2 regions of the Rossellomorea sp. NRS-1567 genome follow, and region 1 is predicted to be linked to the other one. Evidence: riboswitches for the same ligand, from Rfam matches in the RefSeq annotation. Region 1 holds a riboswitch; the other holds the start of a gene.
The links. A riboswitch is a leader RNA that binds a small molecule or an ion and turns the genes downstream of it on or off. The one in region 1 is predicted to bind FMN.
Positions count from the first base shown of each region.

Region 1 (10,454 bases):
CGGACAAGCTTTCAAGACCAATATTTAAATAGCTATTAATAATGACATCGGCTGTGGCATGGTCTCCATCTATATTCGGAACCATATTCATTTCATTATTTCGGTACAGAAGCTCATAAGCTACGGTTTCTCCATTCCGATCAAAAATTGGCTGTCTCGCTACAAACACTTCCACTACACTCACCCCTGCTGATTTCCTGATATATGTATAAAAATAGTTCAAAAGTTTCATTAATCACTATAATAATACCAAGAAATATGTGGAAAGTCCACGGAATTTGGAAGTAGTTGTAAGGACCAAAAAAACTCAAGCAGACATGTCAGCAACTACGATTACAATCGTAATGGTGAACAAATCCACTTGAGTTCTTTACCGCTTTAATGAATCGAATGAACAAAGAAGTTCATAAGGAACAATGCAGCAATGATATATAGAGGAATGGATACTTCTCTCGCTTTACCTGTAGCCAATTTTAAGATTGGATAAAGAATAAAGCCGATGGCAATTCCATCTGCGATACTGTACGTAAATGGAATCATCGCAATGATAAAAATGGCTGGAAATGCCTCTGTTAAATCACGAAGATCCATATGTCGTATATTTTGAATCATTAAGCCGCCAATGATAATGAGGATTGGGGCGATAGCATGATCTGGAATCCACTTTAAATACGGAATAAACAACACAGATCCCAAGAATAATACTCCAGTAGTCAAACTCGTTAGTCCCGTACGACCACCTGCTGTCATGGCTGCAGCACTTTCTACAGTAGAAACCGTCGGACTCGTTCCGAAGAATCCTGATGTAAAGGCAGAAAATGCATTCGCCTGGAAGGCTTTAGAGTATTTATGAGGTTGATCGATCATATCCGTATGTCCATGAACGAGACCGATGTTTTCAAATACCAGCACCATCGTAACAGAAAAAACCGCAATCCAAAACGGAATCTCCAAAATGGCACTAAAGGATATTTGACCGAAAACCTGACTGTATTCACTTAATTGGAATGAACTGGACTTAATCGATGGTTCGATCCCAAAGATGAATCCCAGTATGGTTCCAAAAGCAATACTCCATAAAAATTGACCTTTCACATTTCGAACAAACAAAAATATCGTCACCAGGAATGTCAGCACCGTGGCCAACACCTTTAATTCCCCAAAATCACCAATCATGATGATGGCACTCTCTCCTCTTTGGATGAGACCGCCTTTTTCAAGACCGATAAACATTAAAAACATCCCTAATCCTACAGTGATGGCCTCTTTTAATGTTTTGGGAATGGCTTCCGATAATACTTTTGAAAGCTTTGTAAATGCAATGATCATAAAGAGTATTCCTGAAATCACTACGACAGCTAAAGCTTCCTGCCACGTTAAGCCGGATGATTTTACGAGAGTAAACGTAAACATCGCATTAATTCCCATACCTGGAACCAGAAGGATTGGTGCATTTGCCCAAAAGGCCATCACCAAACACCCAACGAAGGAGGCAAGAATGGTTGCCATAACCGCTCCTTCAAATGGAATTCCAGCTTCAGAAAGAATTAAAGCATTCACAGCGATAATGTACACAATCGTGAAATAACCGATTGCTCCAGCCATCATCTCCTGCTTCATCGTGGTACCGTGATTCTTTAACTGAAAAATACCTCCACGTGCTTTCATAATATAATCTTCCTATAAAACTGCCCTCTCCCTACCCGCTCCTCCCATAAATAAGGGGAGCCACAAAATACTATTCTAGCAAAAGGTCTGACGTTTGCCAATATGTATTTTAGTGGGTGGGGTCTGCGGGATTTTGGTTCACCATCAGGAATCCGGCGGCTTTTGTGAAAAATCCGGCCGTTTCTGGGAATAATCCAGCCGAAATGGAACAGAATCCAGCGGCTTTTGTGAAAAATCCAGCCGAAATCACCAGGAATCCAGCCGTTTTGGAGAATAATCCAGCCGTTTTACAATTTTATCCACACACCCCTCGGATCCGTCCCTCGTAAAAAGCCAAGCTTCCCAAAATGGAGGCTTGGCTTGGTTGAAAAATTTTACTTATCAATCTCACGAATCAGATTAGCCATTTCGATGGCTGATACTGCTGCTTCCCAGCCTTTATTTCCTGCTTTGGTGCCGGCTCTTTCGATTGCCTGCTCGATTGTATCCGTCGTTAAAACACCAAAGATGACGGGTACATCTTCCTGCAGGCTTAGATTGGCCACTCCTTTTGCCACTTCTCCACTTACGTATTCAAAATGAGCGGTTGCTCCGCGGATGACCGTTCCTAGTGTAACAACGGCATCATATTTCCCTGAACGGGCAAGTTTTTTGGCAATCATAGGAATTTCAAATGCTCCTGGAACCCAAGTGACAGAAACATTTCCTTCTTCCACACCGTGGCGCTTTAATGCATCTTCCGCCCCACCCAGAAGCTTTGATGTGATGAACTCGTTGAAACGTGATACGACAATCGCAACTTTTAATCCTGAACCTACTAAATGACCTTCATAAATTGTTTTCATTGTATATTCCTCCTAAAATTTAAGTATATGTCCAAGTTTTGCGTGCTTTGTTTTCAAATACTTCTCATTTTCGAATTTCGCCGGCATTTGGATCGGCACTCGACCTGCGATTTCTAATCCGTACCCATTGATTCCGGCAATTTTTCTAGGATTATTGGTCAGTAGACGCATCTTTGTTATGCCTAAATCTCTCAGAATCTGTGCTCCGATTCCATATTCCCTCAAATCATCACCAAAGCCCAGTTTTTGATTAGCTTCAACGGTGTCATAGCCTTCTTCCTGGAGCTTATAGGCCTTCAATTTGTTGATTAAACCAATCCCACGGCCTTCCTGTCTCATATAAAGTAGTACACCTTTTCCATGCTCTTCAATTTGAGTCAGTGCTGTGGCAAGCTGAGGTCCACAGTCACAGCGATTGGAACCGAATACATCTCCCGTCAAACATTCAGAGTGAACGCGAACGAGTACATCTTCATCCTCGGACCACTCTCCTTTCACAAGCGCGATATGCTCTTTTCCTGTAAGGTTTTCTGTGTACGCAACGGCCTTGAAGTTTCCAAATTCGGTTGGAAGTTCAATTTCCACTTCTCTCGTTACGAGCTTTTCTTTTTTCCTTCTGTACCTGATAAGGTCCTCAATGGAGATGATCTTCAGATTCCATTTATCAGCCAGTTTCATCAACTCAGGTACCCTTGCCATCGTGCCGTCTTCATTCATGATTTCACAAATGACACCTGATGGCTTGGCATCTGACATAACAGCCAAATCGATGGCAGCTTCTGTATGTCCTGCCCGTTTTAGTACCCCCCCTTTTTTGGCGACAAGGGGAAATACGTGACCGGGTCTTTTGAAGTCCTCGGGGAATGAGTCCGGGTTCAATAATTCCTGTATGGTGGTCGACCTCTCAAATGCACTAATCCCAGTAGTTGCGGATTTATGATCGACAGAAATCGTAAAGGCCGTTCCATGAGGATCCGTATTTGACATCGTCATGGGTGCCAGCTTTAGTTTTTGTGCAATCTCCTCTGTTATCGGGGCACAAATTAAGCCTCTTCCTTCTTTAGCCATAAAATTAATGACTTCTGGAGTCGCTTTATCGGCAAGGGCAATAAAGTCTCCCTCATTCTCACGATTTTCATCATCGACTACGATGACGACTTTACCTGCCTGCAAATCTTCCAGAGCTTCTTCGATTTTATTAAACATGGGGCAACCCCTCCCTATTAGTCAGCAAAACCATTTCGACTTAAAAATTCATAGCTCATGCGGCTTGAAGTATTCTTAGACTGTTCCTTTGCTTCATAGAAGCGATGAAAATATTTCGCCATTACATCACATTCAATGTTGACACGGTCCCCTACTTTCTTCTCGCCAAGAACCGTGTCCCCTCTCGTTTGTGGGATCAAGGAAATCGTAATGGTATTACTTTTCACACCAAAAACAGTAAGGGAAGTGCCGTCTATTGCGACAGAGCCCTTCATAATAAACAGGTGACTCTGATTTTCCTGTATGGAAATGTCCATATACCAGGCATTTTCAACTTTCTCTATTCTAACGATCGTCCCTATTCCATCGACGTGCCCATTAACGAAATGCCCGCCGAAACGACCGTTTGCAGCCATCGCCCTCTCCAGGTTCACTTTAGAACCATGGGATAGGTTTCGTAGCGTTGTGCCTTCGAAGGTTTCAGGCATCACGTCCACTTGAAATTGCCTGGAGCTGAATGAAGTGACGGTTAAACAGACACCATTCACACTGATGCTATCTCCAATATGAACGTCTTCCAGAACGCGGCCCGCTGTTATCGTCAGTTCCATGGATGAGGAGGATTTTTTCATGCGTTCAATTGATCCTATTTCTTCAATGATTCCAGTAAACATCCATTTCTCCCCCTTTCAAATTAAAAAAGATTAACTCATAGGTAAAGCAACCATCTTAATGTCCTTTCCTACTCGTTCAAGACTTTTAATCTCCATTTCCAGACCTTCTGCAATGGTCGGGAAACCTTCCCCTCCAAAACTTGTGAAGGCAGAGCTTCCGCCTACAAGCTTAGGTGACATGTACATAATCAATTCCTGAAAGGCTTTTTCCTTTAAAAAGGAAGAATGAATAGTAGATCCACCTTCTACATAAAGGGATCCGATATTCCGGGCACCCAGTTCTTTTAATACTGTGTGAATGTCCATCCTTTCTTCTGAAAGGGTGATGATTTCACAGCCTGATTCCATATATGGCCGCTTCTGTTCTTCATTGACAGAACTGCCCGTGAAGATGAGCGTCCTGCTTTCCGAGTCTCTCACTACATGAGAGTGGAGAGGTGTTCGTAAATAGGTATCTAATATGATTCGAATGGGGTTTTTTCCACCTTGGGGCAAACGGGTGGTAAGGTGTGGGTTATCCTGAATGACGGTATTGACTCCTACTAATATCGCGTCATGCCGGTGACGATCATAGTGGACATCTGTGCGTGAAGCTTCTGACGTAATCCATTTGCTATCTCCTGAAGCTGAAGCTGTTTTCCCGTCTAATGTGACAGCTGTCTTAAGGGTTACAAAAGGTGTGCCGTATTGAATGAAATGGAAAAAATGCTTGTTTAGTTCGAGTGCTTCTTCTTCAAGCTCCCCGACCATTACTTCTATGCCTGCATCCTTCAACTGTTGAATTCCTCTTCCCGCAACAAGGGGATTTGGATCAGTGCTGGCAATATGGACCCGCCTCACTCCGCTTGAAATCAGCAGCTTTGAACAGGGAGGTGTTTTCCCGTAATGAGAGCATGGTTCCAGCGTCACATAGACGTCACTCCCCTGTGCTTTGTCTCCTGCCATCTTTATGGCATGAACCTCTGCGTGACCTTCTCCTGCTTTGAGGTGCGCACCCATCCCAACGACTTCTCCATTTTTCACCACGACCGCTCCTACGGCAGGATTGGGCGATGTTTGACCTTGGGTGGTCTTTGCCATTGAGAGGGCAAGCTTCATATATGGTGAATCCTTCAAACGTTTTACCTCCCTTCATTTATCACTATTATTCTAAAATAAATAAACCCCAAGTAAGTTTTTACTTGGGGGAAGTTGGCATGACTGAATAAAGTATTCACATGATTTCTTTTTTGGGAAACAAAATCCCCGTAAAAAAGGTAGACTTCTCGCGTCTAGATCAAGTAAATACTGCCGTTCCTTCTCCCATCCAGACTTTCACTGTCGGCTTTGGAATTTCACCAAATCCACCGTCTAATTTTCATTAGCCGGGTCACGGACTAAGAGCATGCGCTCATCACCGCCGGTAGGGAATTTCACCCTGCCCCGAAGGAAACCTATTCGATTATCATTATTCTATCATAGTTTCATAAATGAAATCATGTAAGGAGCTCTAAAATTTTATTTTTGTACTAATTTTTTGAATACTATATCGCAAACACCTCTCTGATCCCGACTGCAACCATAAATCAGATGCACAGGATGAGTGACAAGGATTAAAAAATGCCTCTACTTAATAGAAGCATCCTTCACATACTATGCTAATTGCTTTCTGCATTCTTCCGCACATTCAAAACAGGCTTTAGCGCAGTCCTTACAATGCTGTTGATCATGAGAATTACATTCTGTTCCACACGCATCACAGATTTCTGCGCAAAGGACCAGAATTTGTTGAACAAATTTACTGCTTCGCTGCATGGCATTAATGGCATAGGAACAAATATCAGCACATTCCCGGTCCAGTTCAATGCACATCATCATCGCTTTTTCTTCCTTAAGGGATGCATGATAACATACATTACATGCTTCCAGACATCGTTGCAAAGCCGTTAAACATGGTTTGTAATCAGCATTCATCATCTCACCTCCACAAATGTTCCTTTTTAGCGTACCCAAATAAAAAAAAAGGATTACTATGCGGTAAGAAAATAATCACTGTCTACATACCAAAGGAAAATAAGAAGCCAATCCAGTTCCTCGCTATATGTTTCATAAAAAGAAACATAACTATGGTGATAGTCAAAGAGCTTTTGAACACTTTGAGGAAGATATCCTTTTTGTAAGGATAAATAATTTTTTTTATTATAATTCAAGATCCATCGTTTGTTTCCTTTATAAATGACAATCGTGTCACCTTCATCACTGCGCCATTCAATAGCAGTAGAGCTCTGGTATTTCAAGTGAAAAACCCTTCCTGCTCCGCCCATATCGATTTTCATGGATCTGCTCCATTTTAAGAATGGCAGCGGGTGCTTATGTTTTCGGTGAAGCATATAGTGTTTTGGGTTATTGATCAAGGACGTTCTTTGAATGAAGTATTCTGACCATCCATTCGTTTTTAAGTAATAGGAACCTTCTTTCGTATGAACTCCGACTAATGAATGCCGGGATACAGGTATTGTTTCATAAAATAATCGGGTCGCTTTCTTTAGCTCCTTCTTCATACTAAAACTGAGATATAGATTTGAACACGCAGGTATAAAGATTAACAGGGGAAAATAATATAACTGTCGGGTTACAATCAGCATTCCTACACCTATGAGAAAATACATGATACTTCGATAAAGCAACGTATATTGTTCATTTTTGTAGATTTGGTAGAGGTTCATGAAATGCTCGTCCTTTCAAGGAATCTCTATCATATGTATGTAGAAACCCCTTAAATAGACCATTCAAATAGAAAAAACCAACGCTTGCAGCACCCTCTAAAAGAGAAGAGAAGACTTTCTGTCATAGGTTGGCTTATATGTTATGACTGCACTGGAGTGGCTGAGGGATTCCATTCCATTATTTTTTTATCTTTAGCCTCTGCATCATGATAGCCTTGCCAGTACAATTCGTCCAGCTTTTGTGGATTTTTTTCAATACGGCTTACTTTTAATGGATGTTGAGGTTGAATGATCAGGACATCCCCATTCTGTTCTCGCGTTTCTAATTCCTTAATTGTTTGATTGTAACGCAAGTACCGGTTAAACATCGTCTTATGTAATTCAGGATATTGAGGATACTTTCTTTTCACAAAGAAAGAAAATCGTGAGGGCTTTTTATAATAGCCCTTGTTTCTAGTTAGAATAACTACATTTTTCTTAAACCCGTCCTGCTCAGCTTTTTCGATGGGAACAGGGTCACTTATTCCTCCATCGAGAAGATGACGGGATTCAAATTCAACGATCGGAGCGACGAATGGCAGGGAACTTGACGCACGGATAATCGTAAGAAGCTCCTCCCCATATTCTCTTCTTGAGAAATACGCCGGTTTTCCTGTATGACAATCTGTGGTTCCGACAATAAATTCCGTTGAATTAGAGTGAAAAGCTTCATAATCGAAAGGGACAAGCTTATTTGGAATTTCATCAAACACATAATCCATTCCAAATAACTCTCCTGTCTTCCAATAGTTTCGCCAAGATAAATATTTCGGATCACGGATAAAGTCTACATTCACCTTTTTATTGCGTCCATTTTGCTTAGATAAATAGGATGCTGCATTACATGCACCCGCAGATACTCCGACAACATAAGGAAATTCAATGCCTCTTTCCAGGAAGTATTCCAATGCTCCCGCCGTGTATATCCCTCTCATTCCTCCACCTTCGAGAACGAGTCCTGTGTTTTCAATCATCATCTTCTTGTCTACCTCCCTAATGATGCAAGAATATTCGTCACCGGTATCGAATAAACGACTTAATTTTCCCACAAAATAGTATGAATGTGTACTAACTTGCTCACTGATCAAGCCACTGATTGATTTCATTCTTGATGATTCCGTCTTGGTATCTCACTCATCATTCTCCACAGGAATAAGCTTAGCGTTACACTTTTTTTCATAGAATTCGATCGGTCCAGCTTCTTTTAATACAGCGTACATATACCCTTTTTCTTCCATGCACTGTAATGCATGATAAAGGAGTCCTTTTCCCACTCCTTTATGACGAGTGACTGGGAGCACCCCCATCGGCCCGTAAATCCCTTTTTTATTTTTATACACATCAAAGGCTGCAAATCCAATTAATTCACCTTTTTCTTCCGCTTTGATAATCGGGATGAATTCCTCGGATGATTGAAAGGCCTGTAACAACGTTTTTGACCATGATCCTCCAAAATGCTCCTCAACCCATACCAATAGTTCTTTTTCATCTTCAGCCTGGACAGGTCTGATTTGGAATTCAGGGTCCACTTCATATCTCCAATCTTTGTTCAATAAATAAACCGTCAAATCCCGGGCTGTAGTAACAGATCGGATAATCTTTTCATGAGGTATAGCATTAAGTTCTTTTTGCAGTCGAGGGTGTTCTGGTAGATGGGCGTAAAACGCTTTAATAATATGACCTTCGTTTAAAAACGTTTGATTGTATCTTTTCATGACTTCAATCGATGTGTTCCATACCTTTCTTGCGTGGGTTGATAATGGAATGGAAAAGCGATCCATTCGTTCTGTATACGAAGGCTCCGAAGGAATGGTTTTAAATATGTTTTCTATCTGTTCCATATAGGGTTCCAAAAGGTGATACATCTCCCTTAGAGTACCTTCTTTTACGTGAGCGGCTCCTAAATATAGATCCATGCTTTGAATACTTGCATGATGATTCCTTTCGGCAATCATATGAGCGTTTTGAATCAATTTGTTTACTTTATGGGTGTATTGAAGTTCTATCATGCAGCCTCCTCCCTTCTATTACCATTATTCGACATAAAGTAAGGTAATCCTTTTACTTTAATTGAGGTCCGTCCCACTAAATATAGAGCTGACTTGGTCAGATCAAATCTTTTTTCTTATAGAGTGGTGGTGCTATGAGCAAGATGGCCAGGCAAAGGATGGTAGTAAGGATAATGGTCCCTGTGAGGTGATCCGGCCACGTGTTGTGAAGGATGACTTCATTTACATAGTTGGTTAGCTGACTTGGGGACCACTTTAAGGTTCTGGTCATGAACCCTGACACAAAGGTTAATAATATGGTGATCCCGATCGCAAAGAATGCTGCCAGTCCCGACGTTTTTACTAAACTACTAAAGAAAACGACCATAGTTAAGATAAAGGTAAGCCACAAGCCATAAACGAGGAATCCCTGCACGAATGCCGTAAAATCAATTCCGTTAAATAATACCTGAATATAATACCAACCCGATAGCATCCCAAGGCCATAGGAGACCCACAACAGAACAAATGCAGCCATCCATTTGGAATAAATATAAGCTGCATATGAGACGGGCTTCACCAATACCATTACAGCATTTCCGCTCTTTCTCTCTCCCGCAATCATTCCCATGAATCCTAATACAATGATGAGGACGCCAAAGGTATTAAACTGACTGATGGTCGACAATAATACTTCTTCAGATGAGGGCGTTGGAATGCTGATGACCGTTCCTTCCGGCAGATCTCCTACTGATTGAATAATGTCTGGTAAATAAAAGGCCGTCAATGGTTCCGTTAACCCAAATAAAATGAATACGATGGGCATCCAAATCAATTTATAATTTCGTGTTAGTTCCAGCATTTCTTTTCTGAATAAAATCCAGCATATTTTCATACTTTGATCACCTCCATGAATAGTTCTTCAAGGCTCTGTTCACTTGTTTCCAATCTTGTTACTCCCCAATGCTTTTCTGAGATCATTGAAAAGATTCTCGCTCTATCCCTCTCCAGTTCACTTACTTCGAAAGAGAGTCGATTTCCTTCTGCTACAAGATGATGAACCCAATCTTTTTGCAGCAGATACGGTTTATACTTTTCGCTATCTTCGTTAAAGTACAGGTTCAATCTCGGTGTCTGGTGCCTTTCCTTTACTTCTAAAAGAGGCCCTTCTTCAATCAGGACTCCACCGTGCAAGAACAACACGTCCTCACAAACCTGTTCTGCATCATTTAAAATATGTGTAGAAAAAAGGATCGTCGTTTCCTTTTTCAACTTTTTTAACAGCTCCAGCACTTCTCTTCTCCCGAAAGGATCTAAGGCAGATACAGG
Region 1 covers NZ_JBITPL010000018.1:212,473-222,926, reverse strand. The annotation lists gene ACIFOD_RS14645 (EAL and HDOD domain-containing protein) at 1-175, opposite strand, end outside; gene ACIFOD_RS14640 (NCS2 family permease) at 379-1,668, opposite strand; gene ribH (6,7-dimethyl-8-ribityllumazine synthase) at 2,043-2,513, opposite strand; gene ACIFOD_RS14630 (bifunctional 3,4-dihydroxy-2-butanone-4-phosphate synthase/GTP cyclohydrolase II) at 2,526-3,719, opposite strand; gene ribE (riboflavin synthase) at 3,737-4,393, opposite strand; gene ribD (bifunctional diaminohydroxyphosphoribosylaminopyrimidine deaminase/5-amino-6-(5-phosphoribosylamino)uracil reductase RibD) at 4,424-5,491, opposite strand; FMN riboswitch at 5,684-5,827, opposite strand; gene ACIFOD_RS14615 (four-helix bundle copper-binding protein) at 6,026-6,346, opposite strand; gene ACIFOD_RS14610 (hypothetical protein) at 6,403-7,098, opposite strand; gene ACIFOD_RS14605 (patatin-like phospholipase family protein) at 7,239-8,111, opposite strand; gene ACIFOD_RS14600 (GNAT family N-acetyltransferase) at 8,268-9,146, opposite strand; gene ACIFOD_RS14595 (ABC transporter permease) at 9,244-10,020, opposite strand; gene ACIFOD_RS14590 (ATP-binding cassette domain-containing protein) at 10,017-10,454, opposite strand, start outside.

Region 2 (10,454 bases), 190 kb from region 1:
TACTGTATAAAGAATCCGGAGATAAACTTCCAGGACAAACGGCAGACCGGGAAGTGGAAAAAGAGGATTCCATTAAAGTGAACCACCCCCTTAAATTTGGGAATTTCGCTGTATATCAAACCAGTTACAAGTTAGACGAATTTAAATCAATGTCCTTTACATTTGATAATAAAGAGTCAGGGGACAGCTTCGGCAAATTTACCGTCGATCTATTTGACCCTCAAGATACCTATGCATTTGAAGAAGGTTATAAAGTAGAATTGATGGGATATTATCCTGATTTCTCTGGATTTAATGAACAAGGAGAGCCACAAACCAAGTCGCCTTTACCAAATAATCCTGCATTCCTATTCAAGCTGTTCTCGCCTGAAAAGCCCGATGGTGAAGTGAGCTTTGTAGGAATTCAGCAAAATTTGGAACCGCTTGGTGACAATGAATATAAATTGTCATTTGCAGGTGTGAAAACAAGAGATGTATCTGCTTTAACCGTTCATAAGGATCTCACTCTTTGGATCATAGCCGTTGGAGGAGCCATCTTTATGATAGGTGTCGTACAAGGTGCTTATTGGCACCATCGAAGAATCTGGATCAGGCGAAGTGAAGATGGAGTCATCGTAGCCGGTCATACGAATAAAAACTGGCATGGATTAAAAAATGAAATCAGCTTCGTTTTGGAAGGTACCGGAATACAGGAACCTGAAGATCAACAACAAAAAGACGAAGCAAGGAGGAATGAAGATGTCAACGATAACAATGGCAGAGTGGAGTAGTAATTTACTCTATGTATCCTTCATGATGTATTTGATTGCTACGTTGTTTTTTGGAGGAAGCATCCGCCAAAAAAATACAACTGAAACGAATCAGCAAAAGTGGGGATTCATTGGAATTGTTTTAACCCTTATCGGATTTGCCGCTCAATTAGGCTACTTCTTTTTAAGATGGGGGGCAGCTGGACACGCTCCGGTAAGTAATTTATTTGAATTTACAACCTTTTTTGGAATGATGCTTGTCGGGGCCTTTATCATTCTTTACTTTATGTATAAAACAACGATACTGGGTGTCATTGCATTACCATTTGCGCTTTTGGTGATCGCCTATGCCAGTATGTTTCCTAAAGATATTAGTCCATTGATCCCTGCTCTTCAAAGTGATTGGTTGAAAATCCACGTCACAACGGTTTCAGCCGGGGAAGCGATCTTATCCATCAGTTTTGTGGCAGGGTTGATCTACTTATTGAAATCAGTGAAACATACAAAAGGAAGCAAGCAATCGTTTTGGCTTGAAACCGTCATGTATTCTTTAGTTATCGTATTTGGGTTTGTAGTTGCATCAACTGCTTTTACCCTGGGAAATTACGAAGCGAATTTTCAATATGTCGATCAAGAAGGGGCCGAAGCGATTTCTGAATATACACTCCCGGCCCTTGTCGGACCGAATGAAGGCCAACTATTAACTGACAAGGTAATGGAGCCGCTGGTGGAAATGCCAGCCCTTATTAACGCTAAGAAACTTAATACCGTTATTTGGTCGTTTCTGATTGGAACTGGAATTTATCTTCTATTACGCTTAATCTTCAGAAAGCGAATAGCTGCAAAATTACAGCCATTGGTGAAAAATGTAAATCTGGACCTGATGGATGAAATCGGTTATCGCTCAGTATTAATCGGCTTTCCAGTCTTTACACTGGGAGGGCTCATCTTCGCCATGATCTGGGCTCAAATTGCCTGGACTCGATTCTGGGGATGGGATCCCAAAGAAGTATGGGCTTTAATTACATTCTTATTCTATGCAGCATTTCTGCATCTACGCCTCTCTAAAGGATGGCACGGTGAGAAATCTGCATGGTTAGCCGTCATCGGGGTGGCCATTATTCTATTCAACCTGGTGGCTGTTAACCTCATTATCGCAGGACTACATTCATACGCTTAAATAACGATCGGGAGGGAGCTGGCTATAACGAGAGTGATATTCTCTTTGAGTCAGCTTCTTTTTTCATATAGAATATAGGATAATATGGTTTAATTAGACAAAAGGGGGATGTACCCATGGAGGAAAATATTCGAATTTTAGTTGTAGATGATGAAGACCGGATTCGCAAACTGTTAAAAATGTATCTTGAAAGAGAAAACTATGAAATTGATGAAGCCGAAAATGGAGAGGAAGCATTAGCGCTCGCTCTTGAGAATAATTACGACTGTATCTTACTGGATATCATGATGCCGGGGATGGATGGGATCGAAGTATGTAAATACCTTCGTGAAAAGAAAGCGACGCCCGTGATCATGCTTACTGCTAAAGGAGAAGAAGTGAACAGGGTGCAAGGGTTCGAAGTGGGAACCGATGATTACATAGTGAAACCTTTTTCCCCTCGCGAAGTGGTACTGAGAGTGAAGGCGTTATTAAGACGTTCTTCAAAGACAAGCTTTATTCAAACAGACTCCAAGGCGAAGGACCTGATTGTCTATCCTCATCTTACGATCGATAATGATGCCCATCGGGTAACCGCTGACGGTAAAGATGTGAACTTAACACCAAAAGAATACGAGCTGCTATATTTCCTTGCAAAAGCTCCTGACAAAGTGTTTGACCGTGAGCACCTACTTAAAGAAGTGTGGCATTATGAATTCTTCGGGGACCTGCGTACGGTCGATACCCATGTGAAACGATTAAGAGAAAAACTGAATAAAGTATCCGAGATGGCTGCAAAAATGATTGTTACCGTATGGGGAGTAGGCTACAAGTTCGAGGTAACAAATGAATGAGGCTATGGCGTAGTGTTGTAGGGAAGCTGTGGCTAACGATTCTGCTCTTAGTTTCCTTTGTGTTATTTATCCTTACGATTCTTTTACTGGAATTCTTTCAAAACTATCACGTCGATGTGGTTGAAAAAGAATTAACCCAAACAGCTGAAAAAGTGGCGAGAGTCATTGAGAATCATAAAGACTTGGAGCTGGGGATGGAACTGGGGAAAGAAATCATCGATGACCCAGTCAATATCATTATTTCATTAGATCAAAATGAATCACTTTATTCCCAGGATTCTACAGCGTTTCAAAAGAATATTCATGAGTACATTTCAGAAGATAAAGAACTTCAATCGGTGAAAACAAAAGAAATCACCATCAAGAAAGAGATTGAATTATCCACGGAAATGTCGTCGAACCGATATGAAAATGTCATCATTGTAGGAACTCCTCTTCATATCGATGAAGAAGATGGAGCGGTATATCTCTATCAGTCTCTTGGCGTTATTAAAGATACAACCCGTCAAACAACGAAACTGATCTTGCTTGCTGCCGGGATTGCCATTATTTTAACAACCATCTTTGCTTTCTTCCTTTCCACCCGTATCACTGCACCACTAAGGAAGATGCGGGAAGCGGCCTTTGAGGTAGCAAAGGGTAAGTTTGATACAAAGGTTCCGATTTTGACGAAGGATGAAATCGGTGAACTTGCAACAGGATTTAACCAAATGGGCAGACAGCTAAAGTTTCACATTAACGCATTGAGCCAGGAGAAGGAGCAGCTCTCCTCTATTTTGAGCAGTATGGCTGATGGAGTCATCACCTTTAATCGGGACGGCACGATCTTGATCACTAATCCACCTGCCGATCGATTCCTGCAGCATTGGTATTATGAGCAAAGTGAAAACAGTGAGGAAGCCATCCCTACTACTGTAAAAGAATTATTGCAGAGCGTGGTCGTGACAGAAATGGAGCAGACAGGTGAATTGAGTCTGCAGGGGCGTTCGTATGTGGTGATTATCAGTCCTCTATACAATAACAACAACATCAGGGGAGCCGTGGCGGTCGTGCGTGATATGACAGAAGAGAGAAGGTTGGATAAGCTTCGGAAAGACTTTATCGCCAATGTCTCTCATGAACTCCGTACCCCAATCTCAATGCTTCAAGGATATAGTGAAGCGATCGTTGATGATATTGCTGAAACAGAAGAAGAAAAGAAAGAAATAGCCCGCATTATTTATGATGAGTCATTGCGAATGGGGCGTCTGGTCAATGACCTTCTGGATTTGGCCCGTATGGAAGCAGGGCATATCACACTAAATAAAGACGTCATTGGTGTCATGCCTTTCACCGAAAGAGTGACGAATAAATTTATTGGACTGGCCAAAGAAAAAAAGGTCTCCGTTTATTTTGAAAGCGATGTAGGAATCAAAAATGAAATTCACATGGATCCGGACCGAATCGAACAAGTATTAACCAATCTTATCGATAATGCGTTAAGACATACTCCTACAGGTGGAGAAGTAACGGTTTCCCTGACGGAAAGCAAGGGCGGTTATTTATTCCACGTAAAAGACACGGGTTCCGGGATTCCTGAAGAAGATCTTCCTTTCGTATTCGAGCGCTTCTATAAAGCGGATAAAGCCAGAACAAGAGGGAAGTCCGGTACGGGTCTGGGGCTCGCGATCGCAAAGAACATCATTGAGTCCCATAAAGGTCATATCCAGGTTCAAAGTAAAGTCGATCAAGGGACAACCTTCACTTTCTTTCTTCCCATTTAGCCAAGAATCGATGTTATCCATAGAAACTTGACGATTTTTCTTGTTACATGGGAAACATTCTTTATTTTTCTCTGCAAGTAGAAAATGATGTTGAAAAAATGATGAGAATAAAGGGAAATATGAGAAGTCAACAGGGGATAAGTACCTTGTTGACTTTTAATTTGAGGTAAAACCTATATTAAATATAAGTCTTTCTTTTTTACCAGAAAAATACTATATTGATAGTGTGTAACTTTTTTATAGGAAAAACGACTAATAAATTGACGGGGAGGGAAGCAAGTGGACTCCGTTTTTGAGAAACTATACACTGATTATCATCAGGACGTCTTTCAATTCCTCATATACATGGTACAGAATAAGCAGCAGGCTGAAGATCTGGTGCAGGAAGTATATATCCGGGTGCTTAAATCGCATGATCGTTTTGAGGGTAAAAGCTCTGAAAGAACGTGGCTTTTTTCGATTGCGAAAAATGTAGCCATAGATCATTTTAGAAAACAAAAGAACTGGAAGAATCGGATATTGGATAAATTCGATTGGAGCCGGAATGATGTGACAGACGATAGAGCACTCCCGGAAGAAATTACTGTTGCGAAGGAAGAAGTACAGGTATCATACGAATGTTTGAAAAGCTGTTCGACGGATTATCGAATGGTCATTATTATGCGTTACTTACAAGAGCTTTCAATTGTTGAAACATCTGAAGTCCTGGGCTGGTCTGAAAGTAAAGTGAAAACGACCCAGCATAGAGCCATAAAGTGGTTAAGAATTGAAATGAATCAACGGCTACCAAAGGAGGAAAGAGACATTGAAGCAGTCAGAATGGAAAGATCGTGATATAGAGGACCTCGTCAAAAGGCTTCCTCAAATCAAAGATGATCGAACTCCTCAATCAATATACGCAAAAATGGAACGTAAGAACAAAAAGACGTTCATTGCCTTTAACCGTTTTATTCCCACAGTCGCAGCGCTGGCAGCCATTTTCATCATGGTCATGCTTGCTCCAACCGTATTAAATCAATTCAATGAAAATAGTATGGAAAAATCAGAAATGAAATCAACGGAATCATCCGGTGGGGATTCAGCAACGAATTCTGCACAAGATTCCTTGGCGAAATCAGATGATAAATCAGAAATGATATATGACACCGATAAAGACCAAATGACAGCCGACAAGGATCATAGCGAGTTAAGTATGGCTGAGACTGAAAAAGATCTTCAACCAACTACGGCAGAAAGATTATCTTTATATGAAGAAGACTTAGAAGGGCAGGACTACTATTCTTATGGACTCGTTTCCCCGGAAGCGGTACCTGTTCCTATTTCAATTGTCGATCGCCCGGAAAACGGGGAGGAAGACTGGTTGACCCGTCATGAAGAAATTGCAGGTGAGTTACCTGAAGGCGAGTGGGGGATGGAAGACTTCCTCCCGTTAAAAGGCAAATTTACCTTGGGTGAAAACAAAGTCATTTTCACTTTGGATCCTGAGCATTCATATAGTGGCGCTAGTGCAGTGGAATACGCTTTTTACCATTCTCTATTATACTCATTTCAACATAAGGGGTTAAATGAAGTGGTTCTTCAAGAACAAGACGGATCCGTTCCGGAATTCAGTTCCACCGGGGAATTCTCAAAAATCGACCTTAATGAAGATGTTCATACGGCCTATTACCTATACTCTCCAAATGGAAGGGAACGCTTTCTCGTACCGGATAATATAAATAGAGGAAATGTCAAAGAGTCCATCCAGGCAATGAAAAGCTCAGAAACGGGCCTTTTCCAAAGTGTGATTCCGAAAAATATCAATATCAGTGTAACGGAATCAGATGAATATCTAACCATCAATTTCTTAAATGAACTGGACATAGAAACATTAGGCAATGAAACAGCCATGGAAATGATTGAAGGCATTTTATTGACAAGCAAAAGCTCAGGGTACGAAAGAGTTCAATTCGAAAACATTAAACAAGAAAGCTGGAATGGATTCAAGTTCAACGAACCCATTGAGACTCCGATCAGCCCGAATAAGAAAACGTTCGAAAATTAGTTATCACAGAAGACTGGAAGCGGGAAAGAAATCCGTTTCCGGTCTTTTTTTATGTTAAGGGGATGTTCGTCTTATGCTTGTCGGGGCTGAACGAGCCGCCTCCGCTTTTGGGTGTCGTCCAGCTCCGGCGGCTAGAGGCTCGAGGTCATAAGCCAGGACTACCAAAAAGGCAAAGAACGTCTTTCCGGTAGTCCCGTCTTATGCTTGTCGCCTCTAATCAAGCCGCATCCGCTTTTGGGTGTATATTTATCTCATACTTAGACAAACTACTCAAAGGAAAATTATCTCATGAGAAATATCTCATTCACTCGTGAATATTGATTGGAGGGTTTACATATAGTGGGAAGTGCATGAAATGATGGTGAGAAGGTAAGAATGGGTTAATAGATGAAAAGGTAGCGGAAGTGAAGCTTCAGTAGGGAAGAAATAAGGTATTGCGTTAAATGGGTAAGGAGGACAAGCATGATTTTGGATTATGTAAGAAGGCTTTTGATCGTATTCTTGTTAGCATTGTGTGTGAGCATTATGTTCTTTACAGGAAAGATAGCGAAAGCAGAGACGAATAAGATCACGGAGGAAACGGTATCCTGGACATTTCCTGTTGAAGGGATGATAACGGATTCGTATGGGACAAGGTCTGGTACTCATAAAGGAATGGACATTGGAGGAGACATCGGCTCACCGGTTTATTCTGTTGCAAAAGGTAAGGTGATTAGATCATACCTATCTCCAAGCTATGGACATGTTGTATTCATAAGGCATGAAAATGGATATGAAACCGTATATGCTCATCTTGAAAGCCGGCTTGTTGAAGAGAATCAAGAAGTGGGTCAAGGTCAACAGCTTGGAAATTTAGGAAATACAGGCAGATCGACAGGAGCTCACCTGCATTTTGAGGTGCACAGGGGTGAATGGACGATTGACAAGGAGAATGCAATCGATCCCTATATGGTATTTGGACAAGGGGAGGTCGGCCAGCTTGTGTTTGCTCAGGAGAGGGATCCTTATCAGGCAGTGGGTGTTTCTGGAACAGCTGAAATCACTCATGATGTAAGCACGAAAGAAGTTCATATTAATGAAAACATGGTATATCATGTCGTACATAAAGGAGAAACCCTCTGGGGGATTTCTCAGCAATACAATATATCTGTAGAGGATATTAAGAGTGCCAATGGGTTAATTGAAACCAATTTGGTAGTGAATCAATCGTTAGCCATTCCTCAATCAGCCGGAAGTGGGTATGTAGTGAAACAAGGGGACACTTTATACTCCATTTCAGTGGCAGAGGGAGTGGATGTGAATGACTTGATGGCTTGGAATGGCCTGGATCTTAAGTCACCAATATATCCTCAACAAGTTTTAAATATCCAATAACGGAAGTGTAAACCTAAGAAGTACCATGTGTAAACAAAAAAATATTTCGAATTCGAACTGTTTTCCTTCACATAATCCCCATCATTATGTATAATGAAAATGTATAAAAAAATAAAGATTCGTCTTCGGGGCAGGGTGAAATTCCCTACCGGCGGTGATGAGACATTTGTCTCTAAGCCCGCGAGCCTTTAGGGGCAGGATTTGGTGCGATTCCAAAGCCGACAGTATAGTCTGGATGGGAGAAGATGAAGGTTTATGCCAGAACGTTTAGAAAAAGGGAAGCTAAACGTTTATTCGGGTATGCCTTATCATTCTCCTAGATACACGTATCTAGGGGTTTTTTAATGCTACCTTTGGCTAGAGCTATCTTCGATTTGAGATGAATCTCCTAAAGGAGAGAGGTTTATGAGAAAAATGAATACACGCATGTTTGTAACGGTTGGTATGTTAAGTGCCATATCCTATGTGTTAATGCTTTTTAACTTCCCGATTCCACCATTTCCAAAGTTTTTAATGGTAGATTTCAGTGATGTACCTGCATTGATTGCGACAGTAACATTAGGTCCTTTGGCAGGAATATTAGTTGAATTATTCAAGAACGTGATTGACTACATCATGACAGGAAGCGATACCGGCGTTCCGATTGGTCATGTTGCAAATTTTATGGCGGGAGTGCTTTTGATTCTTCCGACATATTATATTTATACACGTCTTCAATCTAAAAAAGGGTTGTTGATCGGACTTATCACAGGAACTGTGGTCATGAGTATCAGTATGGGAATTCTTAATTATTTTGTGTTCCTTCCTGCTTATAAATACTTCATGAATTTTGAGCTTCCTGCGGAGATTATCATCACAGGAATTGTTCCTTTCAACATTTTAAAAGGAATTCTTGTAACATCAGTCTTTATCTTACTATTCGTTCGTCTTCAAGGCTGGTTATCAAGACAGACAGCCCTGAACAAAGCGGCATAGTGCAAATATAAATGATCAACCCCTCAATTACATTTGAGGGGTTTTCTAATGTTATCAGCCAAAAAGAAAAAGCTAAGAGGAATTCCCCTTAGCTTCGGAACTACTATTCAAATTTAAGTGAATCTCCATCGAACGGCTCGTCAGCTACTTTAATGGAATCTGTAGGACAACCTTCGAATGCATCAATCATATCATCTTCTAATACGTCAGGAACTTCGACCGTCCCCTGGTTATCGTCTAATGTTACAAATGCAATACCTTCATCATCATAGTCGTAAATATCTGGAGCAGCAGCCCCGCACGCTCCACATGCAATGCATGTATCCTTGTCGACAATCGTATATTTTGGCAAAGAAAAAACCTCCCGGGTAAATAATTCTATATAATTCATCATTATACACAATGTAAGTTTGTGAAAAATCACTTAATGTTTATTTTATAGAGGATTGTATAACTTTTCAATAGTTAGGTTGTTTCTTTTTATTTTTATCCTATATATGAAAAACAAAACATGGTTAAACAACAAATTCATGGTACAATATTTGACAATAACCTACACGTTAAGGAGTAGAGAATTGACCTATCTTAATTATGTGATTTTATATTGCTTCATGCAAATAAATGGAGAAAGATCGATTTACTCTGTTTTTCATATCTTAAAAGGAAAAAAATCTTCCCAGTCGATTCAGGATGCTCACATCTTTTATTTGCAGCCGTTTTTCCTCTCTTTACCTAAGCTTAAGCGAGCGTACTTTAATCAGAAGGTAAAGGAATTAGAGAAATTGGGGTATGTCATTGTCGATGAAAGTGGGAAAGCGATTGTGACCACTGGTGGTACTGATTCTGTAAAAAAAGATTTTCAGGGTGACTCCTTTCCATCAAATATGAATGGTCTCGTCTACGGTGATCAAACGTTTCTGTTTTGGAAAAGATTAAGCCTCCTTGTTCAGGTTCTATCAAACGGGAAACAGCAGGAAACGCTCTATTTTCCTGTACAACGTAACAAAAACATACAAGAGTGGGTAAAGAGCTGTTTACGGGCGACCCCTAATGTTGAAAAATTGTCTTCCGATTTATATAAGGAGATGTATAGCCTGTTGACCAGTCTATCTCAAACCTTAAATCCAGACATTCTCGTTTTCCGCTTAACGGGATACAAGGATTATGGATGGACAGAATTGCAGGTTGCTGAAAAATTGAATATGCATGAAGAAGAATTCCGCTTTCAGTTTCTTAATGTAATTCACGGTATATTATCTGAATTAGAAAGGGAGCCTTCAACTTATCCCTTATTATACTCAATTAGCTTAAAAAGTGATCAGCTGCAAAATCTGACCATTTCAACAAGCAAAACATATGAGTTGTATCAAAGGGGGCATTCAATCGAAGAAATTGCGCGTATACGTGATTTAAAGATAAATACCATTGAAGATCATGTGATTGAACTAATCTTAACTAAGAAAGAATTTGCAATAGATCCGTTCATTTCTCAGGTGGAATATGAGAATGTGCTTTCAGTTATGAAAGACGCTCAAA
Region 2 covers NZ_JBITPL010000018.1:23,800-34,253, forward strand. The annotation lists gene resB (cytochrome c biogenesis protein ResB) at 1-770, shown strand, start outside; gene ccsB (c-type cytochrome biogenesis protein CcsB) at 754-1,929, shown strand; gene ACIFOD_RS13530 (response regulator transcription factor) at 2,046-2,762, shown strand; gene ACIFOD_RS13535 (ATP-binding protein) at 2,759-4,525, shown strand; gene sigX (RNA polymerase sigma factor SigX) at 4,805-5,359, shown strand; gene ACIFOD_RS13545 (hypothetical protein) at 5,331-6,569, shown strand; gene ACIFOD_RS13550 (peptidoglycan DD-metalloendopeptidase family protein) at 7,032-7,943, shown strand; FMN riboswitch at 8,061-8,194, shown strand; gene ACIFOD_RS13555 (ECF transporter S component) at 8,349-8,918, shown strand; gene ACIFOD_RS13560 (ferredoxin) at 9,022-9,270, opposite strand; gene ACIFOD_RS13565 (helix-turn-helix domain-containing protein) at 9,494-10,454, shown strand, end outside.
Region 2: another riboswitch for FMN. It lies ahead of ACIFOD_RS13555 (ECF transporter S component); the one in region 1 lies ahead of ribD (bifunctional diaminohydroxyphosphoribosylaminopyrimidine deaminase/5-amino-6-(5-phosphoribosylamino)uracil reductase RibD).